One region of the Streptomyces sp. NPDC007264 genome, then DNA from elsewhere that is predicted to be linked to it. Evidence: riboswitches for the same ligand, from Rfam matches in the RefSeq annotation. Region 1 holds a riboswitch; each other region holds the start of a gene.

Region 1 (5,133 bases):
GGCGACCTGCTCCAGGAAGTCGGAGAGCGTGCCCGGCTCGCCTTCCCCGCGCTCCTGCTCGAACTCCAGTGCCACGGCGGCGAGTTCCTGGAGGTTCTCGATGCGGGTCTCGTCCTGGGGATCGGTCGACGCCTGCAACTCCGCCAGGTAGCCGGTGCGTTCGAGGACCGCCTCGAGGACGGTGGCCGGTCCGGCGCCCGACTCCACGATCGTCCGCAGGTCCTCCATCAGCGCGTTGAACCGCTTGACCGCGTTCGTCGAGCGCGCGGCCATGCCGTACGCCTCGTCCACGCGGCGCAGCGCCTGCGGGAAGCTGACCTTCTCCCGCTGGGCGAGGGCGTCGATCATCGCCTCGGCGCGCTCGCCGATCCCTCGCTTCGGCACGTTCAGGATCCGCCGCAGCGGGACGGAGTCCTCCGGGTTCGCCAGCACCCGCAGGTACGCCAGGACGTCCCGGACCTCCTTGCGCTCGTAGAAGCGGACGCCGCCGACGACCTTGTAGGGCAGGCCGACGCGGATGAAGACCTCTTCGAAGACGCGGGACTGGGCGTTCGTGCGGTAGAAGACGGCGACGTCGCCGGCCTGCGCCTCGCCCCGGTCGGTGAGGCGGTCGATCTCGTCGGCGACGAACTGGGCCTCGTCGTGCTCGGTGTCGGCCACGTAGCCGGTGATCCGGGCGCCCGCGCCCGCGTTGGTCCACAGGTTCTTGGGGCGGCGGGACTCGTTGCGCTCGATGACCGCGTTGGCGGCGCTGAGGATCGTCTGGGTGGAGCGGTAGTTCTGCTCCAGGAGGATCGTCGTCGCGTCCGGGTAGTCCTCCTCGAACTGGAGGATGTTGCGGATGGTCGCGCCGCGGAAGGCGTAGATCGACTGGTCGGCGTCGCCGACGACGCACAGCTCGGCGGGGCGCAGGTCGTCCTCGCCCGGCGGCACGTCCTCGGGCCGGCCGCCGCCCGCGGGGCCGACGAGCTCGCGCACCAGGGCGTACTGGGCGTGGTTCGTGTCCTGGTACTCGTCGACGAGCACGTGGCGGAAGCGGCGGCGGTAGTGCTCGGCGACGTCCGGGAACGCGCGGAGCAGATTGACCGTGGTCATGATCAGGTCGTCGAAGTCGAGCGCGTTCGCCTCGCGCAGCCGTGACTGGTAGAGCGCGTACGCCTGGGCGAGGGTCTTCTCGAAGCCTCCCCCACTCTCGGCTCCGCTCGAGCGGGAGGTGCCCCCAGCCGCCCCGGCGGCGAAGTCCTCCTCGTCGATCAGCTCGTTCTTCAGATTGGAGATCTTGGCGCTGAAGGACTTGGGCGGGAAACGCTTGGGGTCGAGGTCCAGGTCGCGGCAGACCAGCGCCATCAGCCGTTTGCTGTCCGCGGCGTCGTAGATGGAGAAGGAGGACGTGAAGCCGAGCTTCTTGCTCTCCCGCCGCAGGATGCGCACGCAGGCGCTGTGGAAGGTCATCACCCACATCGCGTGGGCGCGCGGCCCGACGAGCTGCTCGACGCGCTCCTTCATCTCGCCCGCGGCCTTGTTGGTGAAGGTGATCGCGAGGATCTGGCCGGGGTGCACGCCTCGCTGGGCCAGCAGATACGCGATGCGGTGGGTGAGCACGCGGGTCTTGCCGGAACCGGCGCCGGCCACGATGAGCAGGGGGGAGCCGGCGTGCACGACGGCCGCGCGCTGGTTCTCGTTCAGCCCCTCGATCAGCGCCTGCGCGTCGAGGGCGGGGCGGGGCGCCCCGTCGCGGTAGTGGGAGTCGCGGTCCGGCGGCAGGTCGAACCGCCCACCGAACAGATCGTCCGGAACCGGCTCCGCTCCGTGATCGTCGTCGGGCGGCGGGGGCTCCTCCTCGTGGGCCGGGGTGCCCTTGAGGTCCGCCAGGAAGCTGTCGTCAAAGAGGCTGCTCATCGCTCTCCGAGTCTAGGCCGCCCCACCGACAACCGGTCGCCGCCCCGAGAAGTCCGTCCGGTCGGATCCGGGTCCGGCTCCGGGTCCGGGTCCGGGTCCGGGTCCGGATGCGGATGCGGATGCGGATCCGGTCGGATCCGGGCCCGGTGATCTTCCGCCGCCACCCGCCCGAGCCGTGTCACCGTGCGGGGCCGTGCCGTGACCGGTGGTGACACCACGGCGTGAAGCCTCCCGCCCGCACACCGGCCGCGAGCGGCGCCCCGGGGAACCGGGCACACGGCCCGACTCCGCCCGACTCCACCCGACTCCGGGAGAAACGGCCAACACCCCCCAGACCCCTCCGCATTGACCGAGGAAGACCACACCCACGACCAAGGTCACGAAAATGTATCGGGCATATCGCACATCAACCTTCACACGGGCCGCATCAGTTGGCTACGGTTCCGGGCGGGCCGCACGACCCCCACCGGCGAAGGTCGCCGGGCCGCGCGGCCTCCGCCGAGTCCGGTGCGCCCGCGGGCAGCCGGAGCCGGGGACCCAACCGACCTTGGGGTGAATCGGCCGACCGCCGCGCGGGGGACGGCCGTAGGGCACACCTTCCGGAACCACCCGCCCGAACCCGACAGCTAACTCGGTAGGCGGTGTACGGAAGGAGTCGCCTCCCATGGCGCCGCACCGCAAGGCGCGCCCCTCGGGCACGCGTATCGCAGGCATACGGACTCCCGTCCTCGCGACGGCGGCCCTCACCTCCGTGGCCCTGCTCTCCCAGACGGCGAACGCCGCACCCTCCACCGACGGCAGGCCGAGCCTCGAGGAGGTCGAGAAGAAGGTCGACGAGCTCTACCACCAGGCCGAGTCCGCCACCGACACGTACAACGCGGCCAAGGAGAAGACGGCCAGGCAGCGCAAGCGCGTCGACACGCTCCTCGACGACGTCGCCAAGCGCACCCAGAAGCTCAACGAGGCGCGGGACGAACTGGGTTCGTTCGCCGCGGCGCAGTACCGCACGGGGGCCGCGGCCCCCGACACGGCCACCTTCCTGCTGGCCGACTCGCCTCAGGACTACTTCGACCAGACCCAGCTGATGGGCCGGCTGACCAGCCGCCAGAAGGACGCGGTCGACGAGTACGTCACCGAGCAGTCCACGACGATGCAGAAGCGGCGGGAGGCCACCAAGAGCCTCCAGACGCTCACCGAGTCGCAGGAGAAGCTCAGGACGACCAAGGCGGACGTCCAGAAGAAGCTCGCCACCGCGCGGCAGCTGCTGTCCGACCTGACCGCGGAGGAGAAGGCGCGGCTCGCCGCGATCGAGAAGAAGAAGCAGGAGGAGGCCCAGCGTCAGGCGGAGGAGCTGGCACGGCAGCAGGCGGCCCGGCAGCAGGCGTCCTCGGGCACGACGACCGGCACCTCGGGGTCCTCTTCCACGTCCACGGGATCCACCTCCACCGGATCCACCTCCACCGGATCCACTTCCACGGGATCCACGTCCACGGACACGTACGCGACGAAGGCCGCGAAGGCGCTGGACTTCGCCCGGGCGCAGATCGGCAAGCCGTACGTGTGGGGCGCGACCGGGCCCGACTCCTACGACTGCTCCGGCCTGACCCAGGCCGCGTGGAAGGCAGCCGGGGTGACGCTTCCGCGGACGACGTACGACCAGGTCAACGCCGGCACGACGGTCTCGCTCACCGATGCCCGGCCCGGTGATCTGATCTTCTTCTACGACGACATCAGCCACGTCGGCATCTACATCGGCAACGGCATGATGATCCACGCCCCCAAACCGGGCGCTTACGTGCGCGAGGAGTCCATCTACTACGCCGGCGCGTCCATCATCCACAGCGTGGTGCGGCCGGCCTGAGGCCGCGTACAAGGCCGCCCCACAACTGTCGGATTCTCGGTGATCTGTCGTCAGCTCGTCGTTGGCGACAGATCACCGAGAGTAAGAAGTCGAAGGCTGTCCCGTCTCGCTGAGCTTGGATGAGTCTCATTAATCCGGGCTGGGCGGCCTCGGTTCTCAGGTTTGGTGGCTGCCGTCGAGAGTGCTGTCACTCTCTGGGGTGACTTCCGTCCCGTTCTGGGTGGCTTGTCTCACGGAATCCGTGATGGTCATGCTCATGGGTGGGCTACGAGCGTTGAGGGGCGGCGCTCCGCCGCAGGTGTCGGATTTCGATCTGGCCTGGCTGTCGCACGGAGTCGAGGTACGGAAGCCTCTGGACCATGCGGCCGAGGTGGCCTTCGAGAAGGCGGCTCCGGTCCGGGACTTCCCGTCGTACCGAGGGCAGCGGCACTTTCCCGGGCTGTACTGGGCGGCAGCGACCGAGCGGCATGTCGGGTTCGAGTCGTGGTTGGAGCGCGATCACGCGATCCTCTTGGACTTGATCCGCAGGTCGTGGGGTTCGCTTCGCAGCCGTTCTGGTTGTTCTGGCGTGATGAGGCGTCGGGCCGTGGCCGCTCGCACGCGCCGGACTACTTCGCACGGGCGGACGACGGAACGGGCCTGGTGCTGGACTGCCGTCCGAAGGATCGTGTCGATGCCCGGTCCGCCACGTCGTTCGCCGCGATGCGCCTCGCGTGTTCACAACTGGGCTGGGCCTACCGGCTGGCCGGGGAGATCCCCGCGGTGCGGGCGGCGAACCTGCGGTGGCTGGCCGGCTACCGCCACCGCCGGTATGGGGAGTCGGCGGGTCTGAACGCGGCAGTGACCGCAGCCTTCGCCGTCCCTGCACCGCTGGTGACCCAGGCCGCAGCGGTCGGCGACCCCATCCAGGTTCTCCCAGTGGTGTTCCACCTGCTGTGGTGCGGACAGCTGACTGCGGACCTGTCCTACCCGCTGAGCGACCGCACCCTCGTGAGCCGGAGTGAGGAACGATGAGGCAGGCAAGTCCCCCCGCGTGGGGTTCTGCGCGTTGGCGATCGCGTTCGCTTCGATGGGCGGGTCCATTCGGTGGCCGGACTCGCGGGAACCACGGTCCGACTGATCGACAGCAGCGGGGCGCCATCGTGGGTGATGTTCAGCCACCTGATGGCCTCCAACGGGTTCGAGCTTCTCGACTCCGAGCCGGACACCCCGGCGCTTCCGGCGTTCGGATTGCTGGACACAGTTCCTGAACCTGCTGTGCGCAAGGCTCAGTTCTTCGAGCGCCACCTGATCGAGACCGAGACCGGGGTGCCTCCGGATTCACCACCGGGCACGGCTCCCCAGCCGGAGTTCGATCCGAAGTGGCGCACGAT
Region 2 (5,133 bases), on a different contig from region 1:
CGCCCGTCCGCAGCGACGCCCCGTTCACCGTCATGTGGGCCAGTTGCTGGGCCGCCGTCCAGTACATGGTGGAGAAGGGTGGCCGGGAGACGACATGGCCGTTGATCGCGACGGAGATGCGCAGGTCGTAGCCGGCCGGTTCCTCCCGCGCGTCGTCCAGGTACGGCAGCAGCGGATGGGTGCGCTCCGGCGGCGCCACCCGCGCCTGCTCCAGCGCGTCCAGCGGGGTGATCCACGCCGAGACCGATGTGGCGAACGACTTGCCGAGGAACGGCCCCAGCGGCACGTACTCCCACGCCTGGATGTCCCGCGCCGACCAGTCGTTGAGCAGGCACAGCCCGAAGACGTGGTCACGGAACGCGGACAGCGCCACCGGCCGGCCCAGCCGCGACGGGACCCCCACCACGAAGCCCACCTCCGCCTCGATGTCCAGGCGGACGGACGGGCCGAAGACCGGAGCGGGGTCCGTGGGGGCCTTCCGCTGCCCCTGTGGACGCACGACGTCCGTGCCCGACACCACGACGGTCCCCGACCGCCCGTGGTAACCGATCGGCAGATGCTTCCAGTTGGGGGTCAGCGAGTCCTCCGCGTCCGGACGGAAGATCCGCCCCACATTGCGGGCGTGGTTCTCGGAGGCGTAGAAGTCGACGTAGTCCGCGACCTCGAAGGGCAGGTGGAGGGTCACCTCGGACAGCGGGCGCATCAGCGGCTCCACCGTCTCCCGGTGCGCGGGCACCGTCACCCACGCCGTCAGCGCCCGGCGCACGTCCGACCATGCGGTGCGGCCCGCGGCCAGCAGCGGTCCCAGGGACGGCCGCGCCAGCAGGGAGGCGTACGGGGAGCCGAGGGCCTCGGCCGCCGCGCCGGCGTCGAGCACGTGGTCGCCCAGGCGGACGCCGACGGTGCGCTCGTCGGAGCCTGCGGGGGAGAACACGCCGTAGGGGAGGTTGTGCGGGCCGAAGGGGTCGCCCTCGGGGACGTCGAAGGGGGGCATGGGATGCTGCCTCGCTCTCGTGCGTTCCGGTGGTGCCGTGCAGGGGTGGTTGCAGGTGGTCGCGGCACACGTTACGGGTGGGCCGCCCGTCGTGGACAGCGTCTACCGGCTGCGGCGGCGGACGGACCCGCACCCACCGGACCGTTCTCCCACAGCTCCCAGCACCACGAGATGATCACGTGGCTGCGCGACCGCTTCGAAGGCGGGGTGCAGGTGCGCGAGTGATGCGCTTCGTGTGCTGCGGCACGGGGTTCGCGTCGTCGCGGCGGGTACGGCATCTGGCCGCGGCGCACGGCTGGATCCTCGTCCGGTTCGCGCCGAGCACGCCGGGGTGTTCCATCCGTATTCTCTGATCATGGCCGCACCCCTTGCATATGCACTCATCGCCACCGACCTGGACGGAACCCTGCTGCGTGGTGACGACACGCTCTCCGACCGGTCGAAGGCCGCGCTGGCGCGGGCCGTGGCGGCCGGCGCCCAGCACCTGGTGGTCACGGGGCGTCCGGCGCCCAGGGTGCGGCCGCTGCTCGACGACCTGGGCAGCAGGGGGCTCGCGGTGTGCGGACAGGGCGCGCAGGTGTACGACGCCGGCGCGGACCGGCTGCTGTTCTCCGTCACGCTGGACCGGGAGTTGGCGGAGACCGCGCTCGGCAAGGTCGAGGCCGAGGTGGGGCAGGTCTACGCGGCCGTCGACCAGGACGGGGTGCACGGGCTCACCCTCGTCGAGCCCGGCTACCGGATGCCGCACCCCACCCTGCCCGCGGTGCGGGTCGAGCGGCGCGACGACCTGTGGTGCGAGCCCATCAGCAAGGTGCTGCTGCGCCACCCCACCCTGTCCGACGACGAGTTGGCGATGGCGGCCCGCGGTGCGATCGGGTCGCTGGCGACGGTCACCATGTCGGGGCCCGGAACCGTCGAACTCCAGCCGTGCGGCATCACGAAGGCGACGGGACTCGCGCTGGCCGCCGAGCATCTGGGCCTGAGCCCGTCCCGGACCATCGCCTTCGGCGACATGCCCAACGACATCCCCATGTTCGACTGGGCCGCGCACGGCGTCGCCATGGCCAATGCCCATCCCGAACTCAAGGCGGTCGCCGACGAGATCACCCTGTCCAACGAGGACGACGGCATCGCCGTCGTCCTCGAGAGACTCTTCGGGGTCAGTACGCGCTGTTGACGTTGTCGATCGAGCCGTACCTGTGGGCCGCGTAGTTGCAGGCGGCCGTGATGTTCGCGATCGGGTCGTAGGGGTCGTACGCCGTGCCGGGCACGTGGTAGGTGCGGAAGGTCGGGTCGATGACCTGCAGGAGGCCCTTGGACGGGATGCCCTTCGCGGCGTTGCTGTCCCAGTTGTTGATGGCCCTCGGGTTGCCCGACGACTCGCGCATCACATTGCGGTAGATCCCGTTGTAGGACCCGGGAATCCCGTGCTTCGCCATGACGGTCAGCGACTGACGGATCCAGCCGTCGAGGCTGCCGCGGTAAGCCGTGGCGGTCGCCGGTGCGGCGGCGGGAGCGGCGGCCGAAGCGCTCGTCGCACCCACGACGGGAAGAGCGAGCACGGCGGCACCGGTCGCCGCGGCGGCGAGGGTGCGGCGGATGCGGGCGGCCTTGGACCGGTCGTTCCGACGGCGTGCGGGCAGGGCGAAAGCGGGCATGTCGTTTTCCTCTCCGGCGCCTGCGAGGTGAGCTGTCGGGTTCGGGCTGGGAGGTGCCCGGCCGTGTCCTCGGTTCCGAGGGCGTGGCTTCACCCCGAGCCGTTCCGGCGCGGTGTCCGGTTCGGCGACCTACCTGGGTCCCCCGCTCCTGCCGTCATCGGTCGATGGGCCCTCGAGCGGCGGCAGGATTCGGCGATCCGCTCGGGTCGAGAGGAAGGTAAGCGAGGGGAGATGTCGGGAACAAGCCGGAAGTCGCGGTCCAGCCGAAATGACCTTGAGATTCCGCAATGTGGATATTGGTCCCCCGTGGAGTCGGCAGTCAACATGCCCTTTGTAGAAGGAAAGTTGACTACATGACCGAAAAGAGCCATATAGTGGTGGCGTGACCGAATTCACTGGCGCCCTGCCGACGGTAAGGAACTTGGCGTTATGGGAAATCGGGTGCCAATTCGGGCAAATGGGGTGGAGGTCGCCGGCCCCCCCGAGGATCCCCGCACGCCTTCGATGTCCTGGTGGCGAAGGTCACAGGAAGTGAGCCCTTAATGCCCCCTATTCGGGCATTTCGCTGGTGCGGGGGAGGTGGGCGTCGTACGGGGAATCCGCGTCACCCATGTCCGGTGGAACACCACTTCGTCGCCGTCCCCGCAGACGAGCTCGTCCGACACGACGAACTCCGCCGCCGTGCAGACGATCCCGGAGTGCGTCTCCACCCTGGCGTCCCATCCCGTCTCCGGGCGGTGCATCCGCACGGACCGGTCCCAGCGGGCGCGGGCCGTCAGCGGGTCGGCGTCCTCGACGGTGTACGTCTCCCGGGCGTCCTCGGCGACCTCGAGACCGTCGGGGTACACCAGAACACCCTCCCGGCAGGGGGCGAGTTCCAGGCGCCACTCGCCCTTCGCCACGTCCCGGACCACCAGCCGGCTCGGGCGCGGTTCGTCGAGCGTGGCCGGGGAGCTGACGCCCAGCGGCTCGGCGTGCTCCGGCTCCCCGAACACGAGGGGCGGCCCCGACTGCGCCGTGCGCACGGGAAGTTCGAGCCGACTGCCCGACGGATCCAGGACGAGGCCCGCCTCCGCGCCCGGTTGCGGCCACAGCCACGGCCAGTACACGGAGGACACGGCTAGGCGGATGCGGTGGCCGGGCGGGAAGGCGTGGCCGGTGCCGCCCAGCTCGACCACCACGTCCTCGGTGGCCCCCGGGGCCCGGGAGGCCGTCCGGTCGCCGCCGGCACGCGCGGACAGGTCCAGGACGCCGCGGGTGACGAGGACCGACGTCCCGTCGGGCGCCACGTCGCACAGCCGGGCGACCACCTGCCCGCACGGCGCCGGGCAGGTCAGCCGCAGTCGTACCCGGGGCCGCCCCAGCACCCAGGTCTCCTCCTCCGCCCCGAACTCGAAGCACACCGACCTCGCGTCCTCCTCGCGCTGGTCGGGCGGCAGGTCCGCGTCGCCGCCGCGGGGGACGAAGCGGCCGGCGTCCAGACCGGTGTGCAGCGGGGACCGCACGGGCACAGGGGCGCCCCGGAGCGCGTAGGGGACCGGGGTGACGTTCGGCGACGGCCACGACGGCTCGCCGACCCAGCGGCCCGGCAGCCCCTCGCACCCGGCCGCGGGAGGGCGGGCGCCGGTGACGTACGCGCGCAGCAGCGGCTCCGCCATGACCCCCGTGTCCCTGCCCCTGAGCCAGTGGTCCCACCAGCGGAGGGTCTCCTGGAGGAAGCCGATCGCCGGGCCGGGCGGCAGACCGTGGTCGGGGTACGCGTGCGGCCACGGCCCGATCAGGCCCCGTACGCGGTCGGCCGGAAGGCGCTCCAGGAGGGCGAGCACGGTGTCCCGGTACGGGTCGTGCCAGCCGCCCACCGCGAGCACGGCGGCCCGGACCGCGCCGGCGTCCCCGGAGAGGGTGCCGTGGCCTTCTCGGGTGCCCTGCTCGCGCGGGTCCGCCCGGACACGGGCGGGAGGGTGGAGTGCCTCCAGGCGCCTGAGCCAGTCGTCGCGCCACACCGTGCCCACGTACCGGGGGTCCGGCGGCTGGGCCGCGAGACCGAGCACCGCCGCCGCCCGGGCGCGAGTGGGGCCGGAGAGGACGGAACCGCCGGGGTGCTCCGCGTCGCGGTCGCACGGGTGGCAGGGGCGGTACGGGTCGTACGGGTCGTACGGGTCATGCGGGTCGTACGGCTTGTACGTGCTGTACGGCTCGTATGGGTCGTACGGGTCGTCGGCGGGGCAGACCGCGACGACCGCCTTGAGCGGCTCCGGGGCGAGGGCGGCGACCCGGAGGGCGGCGGAGCCGCCCCGGGAGAGGCCGAACATGCCCACGCGGCCGTCGCACCAGGGCTGCGCGGCCAGCCACTCGACGACCTCGACGCCGTCCGAGGGCCCGGTCGCCCCGCCGGCGCCGGCGGGCGGCCCGTCCGAGTTGCCGTACCCGCGGGCGTCCACGCGGACGGAGGCGTAGCCGTGGCCCGCGTACCAGGGATGA
Region 3 (5,133 bases), on a different contig from region 1:
AACCGCGTGCTCGTCCTCGTCCTCCACCCCCCGTAATCCTGGTCTCGCTCTCGGCGTACGGGGCACGGGAACTTGGCCACCCGCGCGCACGCTTGCATACAGTGACAGGACCGGCAGGAAACCGCGGTTTCCCCGACAGTTTCCGCGATCGAAGGGACGTACATGCCCATGGGTCACACGGCCACAGCCGAGGCAGGCTCCGGCGGCCTGACAGCGACCGAGCACCGCCTGTCCAACGGCCTGCGCGTGGTGCTCTCCGAGGACCACCTGACCCCGGTCGCGGCGGTGTGCCTCTGGTACGACGTCGGCTCCCGCCACGAGGTCCGGGGCCGCACCGGCCTCGCCCACCTCTTCGAGCACCTGATGTTCCAGGGTTCGGGCCAGGTCAAGGGCAACGGCCACTTCGAGCTGGTGCAGGGCGCGGGCGGCTCGCTGAACGGCACGACGAGCTTCGAGCGCACCAACTACTTCGAGACCATGCCGACCCACCAGCTCGAGCTCGCCCTCTGGCTGGAGGCCGACCGCATGGGCTCGCTGCTGGCCGCCCTCGACGACGAGTCCATGGAGAACCAGCGGGACGTCGTGAAGAACGAGCGCCGCCAGCGCTACGACAACGTCCCGTACGGCACCGCCTTCGAGAAGCTGACCGCGCTCGCCTACCCGGAGGGCCACCCCTACCACCACACGCCGATCGGGTCGATGACGGACCTGGACGCGGCCACCCTGGAGGACGCGCGGGAGTTCTTCCGCACCTACTACGCGCCCAACAACGCCGTCCTGTCCGTCGTCGGCGACATCGACCCGCAGCAGACCCTCGCCTGGGTCGAGAAGTACTTCGGGTCCATCCCCTCGCACGACGGCAAGCCCGCGCCGCGCGACGGCTCGCTGCCCGACGTCATCGGCGCGCAGCTGCGCGAGGTCGTCGAGGAGGAGGTCCCGGCGCGCGCCCTGATGGCCGCCTACCGGCTGCCGAACGACGGCACGCGCGCGTGCGACGCGGCCGACCTCGCGCTCACCGTCCTCGGCGGCGGCGAGTCATCCCGTCTGTACAACCGGCTCGTACGGCGGGACCGCACCGCCGTCGCCGCAGGGTTCGGCCTGCTGCGGCTGGCCGGGGCGCCGTCCCTGGGCTGGCTCGACGTGAAGACCTCCGGCGACGTCGAGGTACCCGTCATCGAGGCGGCCATCGACGAGGAGCTCGCCCGGTTCGCCGAGGAGGGCCCCACGACCGAGGAGATGGAGCGCGCCCAGGCCCAGTTGGAGCGCGAGTGGCTGGACCGGCTCGGCACGGTCGCGGGCCGCGCCGACGAACTGTGCCGCTACGCCGTCCTCTTCGGCGACCCCCAGCTCGCCCTGACCGCCGTCCAGCGCGTGCTCGACGTCACCGCGGAGGAGGTGCAGGCGGTCGCCCAGGCCCGGCTGCGCCCCGACAACCGCGCGGTGCTCGTGTACGAGCCGGTCGCGGCCGAGGCCGAGGAGACGGCTGAAGGCACCACCGCCGAAGGCACCGCTGAAGGCACCACCGCCGAAGGCACCGCCGGCGAAGGCAACCGCAATGACGAGGAGTCGGCGAAGTGAGCGAGCTCGCGACCATGGACTTCCACCCGCAGCCCCAGCCCGGCGAGGCCAGGCCGTGGGCGTTCCCGGCCCCCGAGCGTGGCACGCTCGACAACGGCATGACCGTGCTGCGCTGTCACCGCCCGGGCCAGCAGGTCGTGGCCGTCGAGGTGCTCCTCGACGCGCCCCTGGACGCCGAGCCGGCCGGCCTCGACGGCGTCGCCACGATCATGGCGCGCGCCTTCTCCGAGGGCACCGACAAGCACTCCGCCGAGGAGTTCGCCGCCGAGTTGGAGCGCTGCGGCGCCACGCTCGACGCGCACGCCGACCACCCCGGCGTCCGCCTCTCCCTGGAAGTGCCCGTGTCCCGCCTCCCGAAGGCGCTCGGGCTGCTCGCCGACGCCCTGAGGTCGCCGGCGTTCGCGGACAGCGAGGTCGAGCGCCTGGTGCGCAACCGCCTCGACGAGATCCCGCACGAGACCGCCAACCCGGCCCGGCGCGCCGCCAAGGAGCTGTCCAGGCAGTTGTTCCCCGCCTCCTCGCGCATGTCGCGCCCGCGCCAGGGCACCGAGGAGACGGTCGAGCGCATCGACTCCGCGGCCGTCCGCGCCTTCTACGAGCGGTATGTGCGGCCCGCGACGGCCACCGCCGTCGTGGTCGGCGACCTCACCGGGGTCGACCTGGACGCACTGCTGGGCGAGACCCTCGGCGCCTGGACGGGGGCGCCCGCCAAGCCGCGCGCCGTGCCGCCGGTGACCGCCGACGACACCGGCCGGGTGATCATCGTGGATCGCCCCGGTGCCGTCCAGACGCAGCTGCTCATCGGGCGTGTCGGTGCCGACCGCCACGACCGGGTGTGGCCCGCGCAGGTGCTCGGCACCTACTGCCTCGGCGGCACCCTCACCTCCCGCCTGGACCGCGTCCTGCGCGAGGAGAAGGGCTACACCTACGGCGTGCGGGCGTTCGGCCAGGTACTGCGCTCCGCGCCCGACGGGACCGGTGCGGCGATGCTCGCCATCAGCGGCTCCGTCGACACGCCCAACACCGGCCCGGCGCTCGACGACCTGTGGAAGGTGCTGCGCACCCTGGCGGCCGAGGGGCTGACGGACGCCGAGCGCGATGTCGCCGTGCAGAACCTGGTGGGGGTGGCGCCGCTCAAGTTCGAGACCGCGGCGGCCGTCGCGAGCACGCTCGCCGACCAGGTCGAGCAGCACCTTCCGGACGACTACCAGGCGACGCTGTATCAGACGCTCGCCGCCACGGGCACGGTGGAGGCCACGGCCGCGGTCGTGAACGCGTTCCCGGTGGACCGTCTGGTGACCGTCCTGGTCGGCGACGCGGCGAAGATCGCGGAGCCGGTCGAGGCGCTCGGCATCGGCGAAGTGAGCGTCGTCCCGGCCGAGTAGGAGGGCGGGTACGCGCGCGTGGAACCGTGGAGGACACGCGCGCACGGCGACGGCGTCCCGAGGGGCCCCGGTGACTGTTCGGTCACCGGGGCCCCTGTCGTCGGTGTTTTGTCCGCATTGCCACGGAGGTTGCCCTTCTGCCCTGTGGGATGCGCTACAAATCCCGGGCTCGGTTTGTCGATCGGGAAAGGCCGCGCTTAGCGTCGGTCCGGCTGTCCGTCAGGCAGTAGGCCGCGTCCGCGGCACCGGACAGTCATCGCCGAGTCCCCGTACGGCGCGAGCCAGGGGAGCCGGGGACCCACCGCAGTCCCTGGGGTGAATCGGGCGCCGCCCGTAGGAGACCTTCCTGCTCCGAACCCGTCAGCTAACCCGGTAGGCGAGAGGGAAGGAAAGGACCAGTCACTTCATGGCGTTCACCTGCGCCGGCGGGAAGCACCGCCGTCCGAGCCGCGTGAAGCGCACGACCACGAACGCCGTGGGTGTCGCGGCGCTCACCACGACCGGTGTCATCGGCACCCTGTCCGCCCCCGCGTTCGCGGCCGGCGACCCCGTCGAGCAGACCGGACTGATGCGGGCCGTCTCGCTCGGCGACTCGGTCGCCGAGACGATCGACGCCCAGGCCGCGGCCCAGAAGCAGGCCGCCGAACAGAAGACGGCCGAGGAGACCGCGCGCAGGCGGGCCGCGGAGAAGGCCGCGAAGGAGCGTGCGGCGAAGGAGCGCGCCGCCCGCGAGGCTGAGCGCAGGCGCCTGAACGCGTACGTGGCGCCGATCCACGGCTCGTACGTCTCCACCGGCTACCGCACCGGCGGCTCCCTGTGGTCCTCCGGTACCCACACCGGCATCGACTTCCACGCCGCGACGGGCACGCCCGTGCACGCGGTCGGCGCCGGCACCGTCGTCGAGGCGGGCTGGGGCGGCGCGTACGGCAACCAGATCGTCATCAGGATGAACGACGGCACCTACACGCAGTACGGGCACCTGTCGTCCATCGGCGTCTCCGTGGGCCAGCGGGTCACCCCCGGCCGGCAGATAGCCCTCTCCGGGGCCACCGGCAACGTGACCGGGCCGCACCTGCACTTCGAGGCGCGTACGACCCCGGAGTACGGCTCGGACATCAACCCCGTCGCCTACCTCAGGGCCCACGGTGTGAACGTCTGACCGCGCGTCCCGATGGGGTGCGGGTGTCCGATGACCTCGGCCGACGGGCCGGGGTCATCGTCGTTTCGAAGGACTGCTGTCCAAAAAATATCCATGGATTCCGGTCCGCCGTCGGAAATTCCGGCCCGCTGCAATAGAGTCGGCTGAACACCCGCCGAGCGGCGGCGTTTCACGGGGATTAAGGCGGAGGTCGGACATGCGTATTCCGGCGCACTCGGTATGCACGGCGATCCGTGATGACATCGTCGCGGGTGTCTACGAGCGGGGCGCCCGGCTCACCGAGGAACTCCTCGCGCGTCGCTACGGCGTCTCGCGCGTCCCCGTGCGCGAGGCCCTGCGCACGCTGGAGGCCGAGGGCTTCGTCGTCACCCGCAGGCATGCCGGCGCGTGCGTGGCGGAACCCACCGAGCGGGAGGCCGCCGACCTCCTGGAGATGCGGATGCTGCTGGAGCCGCTCGGGGCCGCGCGGGCCGCGCAGCGGCGCACCGAGGCCCATCTGAAGGTGCTGCGGGGCCTGGTCCGGCTGGGGCAGGAGCGGGCCAGGAAGGGCAACAGCGACGATCTGCGCTCGCTGGGCGGCTGGTTCCACGAGACGCTCGCACAGGCATGCGGGAGCCCCGCGCTGACCTCGACGCTCGCCCAGCTGCGGCACAAGATCGCCTGGATGTACGCGGTGGAGGCGCCGGCCGACCCCGTGGAGTCCTGGGCCGAACACGGCGGCATCGTGGACGCCGTCGCGCGCGGGGACGGCGAGCGGGCGCGGACCCTCACGGCGCTGCACACCGAGCGCGCGACCGCCGCGCACCGCCTCCGCTTCCCCGGCGCGGGAGACCGGACGGACCGTGTGAGGACTTCGCAACAAGCCGTAAACATCTCGGGGCCTCGGTATTAACACGAGCACCGTATACAAAGAGGGATATTCGACGGGGGCTATTCGGGCTGCCCGTTTTTCGCATGGCCGTGGAAATAGCCGCGTGGGTGATTCGTGTGCGCCTCGGGGATTTTCTGCGC
Region 4 (5,133 bases), on a different contig from region 1:
CAGCCGGCCCAGGGTTCCGCACCCGCTTTTTCGCTCTCAGCATGCCTCACCTCCGTACGGAACGTACGTCCTGTACATTTTTTACAGGAGTGATTCCGAGGAGGCGCAAGTCATGCACCGACCGTCCGCCCGCCATGTCCTGCCGGAGTTCACCGAACGCACCGGCTACGGACAGCGGACCCTTGACCCGTACGCGAAGCTCCTGGACGAGCGGATCGTGTTTCTGGGGACGCCGATCGACGACACGTCGGCGAACGACGTGATGGCGCAGTTCATGCATCTGGAGTATCTGGACCCCGACCGCGACATCTCGCTGTACATCAACTCCCCGGGCGGCTCGTTCACCGCCATGACCGCGGTCTACGACACGATGCAGTACGTCAGTTGCGACGTGGAGACGGTCTGCCTCGGCCGGGCGGCGTCGGCCGCGGCCGTGCTGCTCGCCGCGGGCGCGCCGGGCAAGCGGCTGGCGCTGCCCGGTGCGCGCGTCCTGATCCACCAGCCGTCCCTGCCGGAGCCGGTACGGGGACAGGCCACCGATCTGGCCATCCAGGCCGAGGAGTTGATGCGCACCCGCAGGCGCCTGGAGGAGATGCTGGCGCGGCACACGGGGCAGGCGCCGGATCGCATCGCCGCCGACATCGAGCGGGACACGATCCTCGACTCACGCGCCGCGGTGGAGTACGGACTGGTCGACCGCATCGTCTCCGGCCGCACGGCATCGCACACCGCACCCGGCACGAGGTGAGCCGATGCTGCCGCCCGAACTTCCGCCGCTGCCCGCGCTGACCCGCGCGGAGGCGGAGTTGATCGACCGTTACCTCGATGTCGTCGACCTGCTCGGCCGCATCAACCCCGCGCACTCCGGTGACACCTACCGGGGCCTGCGCGCCGCCCAGGCCCTGGTGGGCAAGGCGGCGGCCCTGCGCGAGGCGCTGACGCTGATGCACCAGCGCGGGGAGCACGAACTGCACGGCCCGACCCTCGCCCGCGCCCTGCGCACCCTCGACGGCGAACGCCGCGCGGACCGCGTCGCCGTGCCTCCCGGGGCGGACTGAGCCGGGACCCCCGGAGCCGCCGGAGCGAGGGGCGGACGACGGCCTCGCGCCCCGGGCCGGAAGGCTGAGGCGGGCAGACCGCTCCATGGGCATGCCGGACGGCCGGCCGTCCGTCCGGCGCGGCTCAAACGGGCCAAATGGTGTACCCCGGACCGGAGTAGAGAGGGCTCCGGTGTCCGGCCCGCAGGAGTCGCGCAACATGCCTGCCCGCAGGGCGCGATGCGGGACTCCGATGCAGGTCGGGGCCTGGTTCGCTCCCTCAACTTCCCTCGAGAGGACGGTTGTCCACCCGAACGAGTGAGTGGTGAGTAACGCCACAAATCGCCGATTCCATTGTGATTTTCGGACCCTGGTAGGTGAAGATCCCTTCCTGACGACAAGCCCCCGCCACCGCGGCGGGGCGGTCCGGGCGGACGCCGAATCCTGCCGCCGCCCGGATGACCGGTCGACAGGAGTGGATCGGCAGGAGTGGAGGACCCGGCAAGGCGGGCCGCCGGAGAGATCCGGAGGTCCTTGGGGTGAAGCCGCGCGAGCGGCCGGGCTACTTCGCCAGTCCGAATCCGACAGGTCATCCTTCACAGGCGGCTGACGAAGGGTTGCGCATGACTGCGCTCAATCGTGTCCCGTCGCTGCTGACCCGGGCCGGCACCGCCTCGGCCCTCACCCTCGCCGCCGTCGGCGGCGGCATCGCGGTCCCCGGCGTCTCCACCGACGCGGCCGCCGCGACTCCGGCGGCCAAGGCTCTCCAGATCGCGGCGTCGAAGAAGGGAGCCCCGTACAAGTGGGGCGCCACCGGACCGCGCCGCTTCGACTGCTCCGGGCTCACCCTCTACGCCTTCAAGAAGGCGGGCAAGAAGCTGCCCCGTACGGCCGCGGCGCAGTACAACACGACGCACCACGTCTCCTCCTCGCACCGCAAGGCCGGAGACCTGGTGTTCTTCCACTCGGGCCGGAACATCTACCACGTCGGCATCTACGCCGGGAAGGGAAAGATCTGGCACTCCCCGCGGACCGGGGACGTGGTCAGGCTCCAGAAGATCTGGACGAAGAGCGTCTGGTACGGGCGGGTCGGCTGACGCGGCCGGCGGGGCGGCGGCCCGGTGCGCCGCCGCCCCGCCGGGGCGTGACCAGGGCCGGAACGGGAACTCGTGCACCATGGCCGACCGAGCTCCCCCTCAGGCACGGCGCGAGACTCCCCTGGAGCGCGCCGACCGCAACTTCGCCGAGTTGCTGCAGGAACTGCGCGTCACCCAGACCGGGGTCCAGATCCTGTTCGCGTTCCTGCTGACCCTGGCCTTCACCCCGCGCTTCCCGTCCCTGGACACGGTCCAGCGCGCCACGTACGTCACGACGCTCCTGCTCGCCGTGCTGGCCGCGGCCCTGTTCACGGCGCCCGCGGCGCTGCACCGCTCGCTCTTCCAGCAGAACGCCAAGCCCGTCATCGTGCGGGTCTCCTCCCGCCTCGCCACGGTCGGGATGACCATGCTGATGCTCGCACTGACCGGATCGGTACTGCTGGTGGTGGACGTGTCGCTCAACCGGGCCGCCGGCATCGCCGCGGGCGTGGGGACGCTCGTCGTCTGCGTGGGCCTGTGGCGCGTCCTGCCCTGGCTGCTGGGACGGGGCGTCCTCGCGGCTCCGCGGGCTCCGGGAGCGGAAGCGGGGCGGGACGGGCCGGAGCACTCCGGGTGACCGCAGCGCGGTCCGCGGCCGCCCCGGAGGGGGTGGCCCCGGTGTCGGGCACCCCGCGCATCGCCTCGGTCACGGTGCGCGTCGACGCGGCGGAACCGGCCGCCGACGCCTCTCGCGGCCGGCGGCGCGGGCGGTCACGGCTCCCGTTGCCCGCCCGCGGCGACCGACTGGACCGGCGTGCTCCACGGGAGCTCGATCGCGACCGTCTTGCCGCCCTCCCTGGTGGGCCGCACGCTCACTGTGCCGCCGCACTCCGCGGTCAACCAGCGGATGATCACCATGCCGCGGCCGTTGTCCTGCTGCACGGCCGCGGGCAGCCGTCTCGGAAAGCGGGGATGGCTGTCGGTGACGCCGATCCGAAGTAACTCGTCCCGGTCCAGCACGACGTCGACCGTGAAGGTGGGCGACTTCCCGAGGGTGTGCTGCACGGCGTTCGTGGTGAGTTCGGAGACGATGAGGCGTACGGTGTCGGCGATCTCGGAATCCCTCGGCAGGCCCCATTCCGCGAGGACGTCGGCGACATATGTTCGAGCCACGGAGACCGAGGCGGGATCGCTCGGCAGAGTGACGGATGCTTCCTGGTGATCTGCCATGGCGACGTCGTCCCTTTCCCACGGGACCGGAGTCCGACACGGAGCGGTTGGTTTCCGGTGCGGTCCCGGACTTGGTGCTGCGCGCCAGACTGCCATCACCAGGGCTCTCACGGGTGCGTTCCCCCGGGATATGCATATATCTGTCGCTCGAAGCGGTGAACTCTCCGACGACCGAGCGTATTTGGGCCCGGCCCCGGCGCATCCTCTACCGTCGCCGTGGAACCGGGCGCCGCACGGAAGGAGAGTCGGCCATGCAGTACGGACCAGCGGTGCGCCGCCGCAAGCTCGGCGCCGAGCTGCGCGCCCTGCGCGCCCGGTCGGGCCTCACGAGCGGTGCGGCGGCCGCACTCGTCGGCTGGCACCAGTCGAAGGTGAGCCGGATCGAGACGGGCGCCAGCGGCGTCAAGCCGGCCGACGTACGCCTCCTGTTGGACGCGTACGCCGTCGAGGACCCCGGACTGCGGGAACTGCTCCTGGTGTTGGCGGGCTCCGAGGACGGCGGCGGCCGGCAGAACTGGTGGCACGCGTATCGCGGAGTGCTGCCGCCGACCTACCGCGACTTCATCAGCCTGGAGTCGCAGGCGAGCACGATGCGCACACTGGAGACCTCGGTGGTGCCGGGACTGCTGCAGACGCCCGAGTACGCGAGGGCGGTGACGCGGGCCGCCGTCGGCACCCTGGAGGAGGCCGAGCTGGACACCCTGGTGGAGGTGCGGCTGGCCCGGCAGGAAGTGCTGCGTTCGGAGCCTCCGCTGCGGCTGAGCGCCGTCCTGGACGAGGCGGTGCTGCGCCGGGAGGTCGGCGGGCCGGATGTCATGGCCCGGCAGCTGAGGCGGCTCCTGGACGCCGCCGCGCTGCCCCACGTCCGACTCCAGGTCCTGCCGTTCGCAGCCGGGGCGCACATCGGCATCACCGGGCCTTTCGTTATCTTCTCCTTTCCGAGCAGGTCTGATCTGGATGTGGTTGTTCTAGACCACTTGACGAGTAGCCTCTATCTCGAAGGGGAAGAAGACCTTCAGGCCTACAGCGAGGCCTTCAACTCGCTCCGCATCCACGCCCTTTCACCCGAGGAATCGTTGGAGTGCATCGCCGCGTTGGCAGGCGTTGCGTAAGGAGGCACCATGTCAGCACCGCCTCGGCATGTCCCTTCCAGTGCATCCGTGCACGGCGTGCGGTGGCTGCGCAGCAGCCGCAGTACGGGAATGAACAACTGTGTCGAGACCGCCCGTCCGGGCCCCGGGCCCTGGGCCGGGCTGGTGGCCGTGCGCGATTCCAAGAACGTGGCCGGACCGGCCCTGCTCTTCACCCCCGACACCTGGAAGGAGTTCCTGAACGGGCTGCACTGATCTGATCAATTCCGCGCGGCGGGCTCGATCGCGCGCCATTCCGCGGCCGCGGTCGATGTCAATTCCCAGATGAATATTCCCGCACCGCTGCGGACGAGTCCTGTCCGTTCCGCCCGAACCACGCGCGATGCACGGCCGTTCCGCCGACTCACGGCCGCGTCTCGCCGATCACGCGTACGGCGTGCTCGATCTGCCCGTCCGTGAGATCCGCACGGGCGGTCAGACGCAGCCGGGAGACACCGTCCGGCACCGACGGCGGCCGGAAGCAGCCGACGGCGACTCCCGCCGCCCGGCAGTCCGCCGCCCACCGCACGGCCTGCTCGGGGGAGGGCGCGCGCACGGAGACGACGGCGGCATCCGGCCGCACCGCCTCATGGCCCTCGGCCGTGAGGCGGGCGTGCAGGCCCGTCGCCACCTCGCGCGCCCGCTCGGCACGCTCCGGCT

Evidence for each region. A riboswitch is a leader RNA that binds a small molecule or an ion and turns the genes downstream of it on or off. The one in region 1 is predicted to bind cyclic di-AMP.
Region 2: another riboswitch for cyclic di-AMP. It lies ahead of ACFYMU_RS27275 (transglycosylase SLT domain-containing protein); the one in region 1 lies ahead of ACFYMU_RS17955 (NlpC/P60 family protein).
Region 3: another riboswitch for cyclic di-AMP. It lies ahead of ACFYMU_RS22980 (M23 family metallopeptidase); the one in region 1 lies ahead of ACFYMU_RS17955 (NlpC/P60 family protein).
Region 4: another riboswitch for cyclic di-AMP. It lies ahead of ACFYMU_RS25500 (C40 family peptidase); the one in region 1 lies ahead of ACFYMU_RS17955 (NlpC/P60 family protein).

What each region holds. Positions count from the first base shown of each region.
Region 1 is NZ_JBIAFD010000009.1:188,114-193,246, reverse strand. Features, by position in the region: gene pcrA (DNA helicase PcrA) at 1-1,899, opposite strand, end outside; cyclic di-AMP (ydaO/yuaA leader) riboswitch at 2,386-2,555, shown strand; gene ACFYMU_RS17955 (NlpC/P60 family protein) at 2,564-3,760, shown strand; gene ACFYMU_RS17950 (TnsA-like heteromeric transposase endonuclease subunit) at 4,292-4,774, shown strand; gene ACFYMU_RS17945 (hypothetical protein) at 5,029-5,133, opposite strand, start outside.
Region 2 is NZ_JBIAFD010000018.1:142,487-147,619, forward strand. Features, by position in the region: gene fahA (fumarylacetoacetase) at 1-994, opposite strand, end outside; gene ACFYMU_RS27270 (HAD family hydrolase) at 1,350-2,171, shown strand; gene ACFYMU_RS27275 (transglycosylase SLT domain-containing protein) at 2,155-2,652, opposite strand; cyclic di-AMP (ydaO/yuaA leader) riboswitch at 2,657-2,822, opposite strand; gene ACFYMU_RS27280 (CocE/NonD family hydrolase) at 3,192-5,133, opposite strand, start outside.
Region 3 is NZ_JBIAFD010000013.1:155,614-160,746, reverse strand. Features, by position in the region: gene ACFYMU_RS22990 (M16 family metallopeptidase) at 163-1,578, shown strand; gene ACFYMU_RS22985 (M16 family metallopeptidase) at 1,575-2,963, shown strand; cyclic di-AMP (ydaO/yuaA leader) riboswitch at 3,211-3,357, shown strand; gene ACFYMU_RS22980 (M23 family metallopeptidase) at 3,370-4,122, shown strand; gene ACFYMU_RS22975 (GntR family transcriptional regulator) at 4,319-5,014, shown strand.
Region 4 is NZ_JBIAFD010000016.1:109,623-114,755, reverse strand. Features, by position in the region: gene ACFYMU_RS25510 (ATP-dependent Clp protease proteolytic subunit) at 113-748, shown strand; gene ACFYMU_RS25505 (hypothetical protein) at 753-1,058, shown strand; cyclic di-AMP (ydaO/yuaA leader) riboswitch at 1,463-1,657, shown strand; gene ACFYMU_RS25500 (C40 family peptidase) at 1,661-2,134, shown strand; gene ACFYMU_RS25495 (DUF6328 family protein) at 2,214-2,750, shown strand; gene ACFYMU_RS25490 (ATP-binding protein) at 2,885-3,343, opposite strand; gene ACFYMU_RS25485 (helix-turn-helix domain-containing protein) at 3,595-4,455, shown strand; gene ACFYMU_RS25480 (DUF397 domain-containing protein) at 4,465-4,689, shown strand; gene ACFYMU_RS25475 (8-amino-7-oxononanoate synthase) at 4,838-5,133, opposite strand, start outside.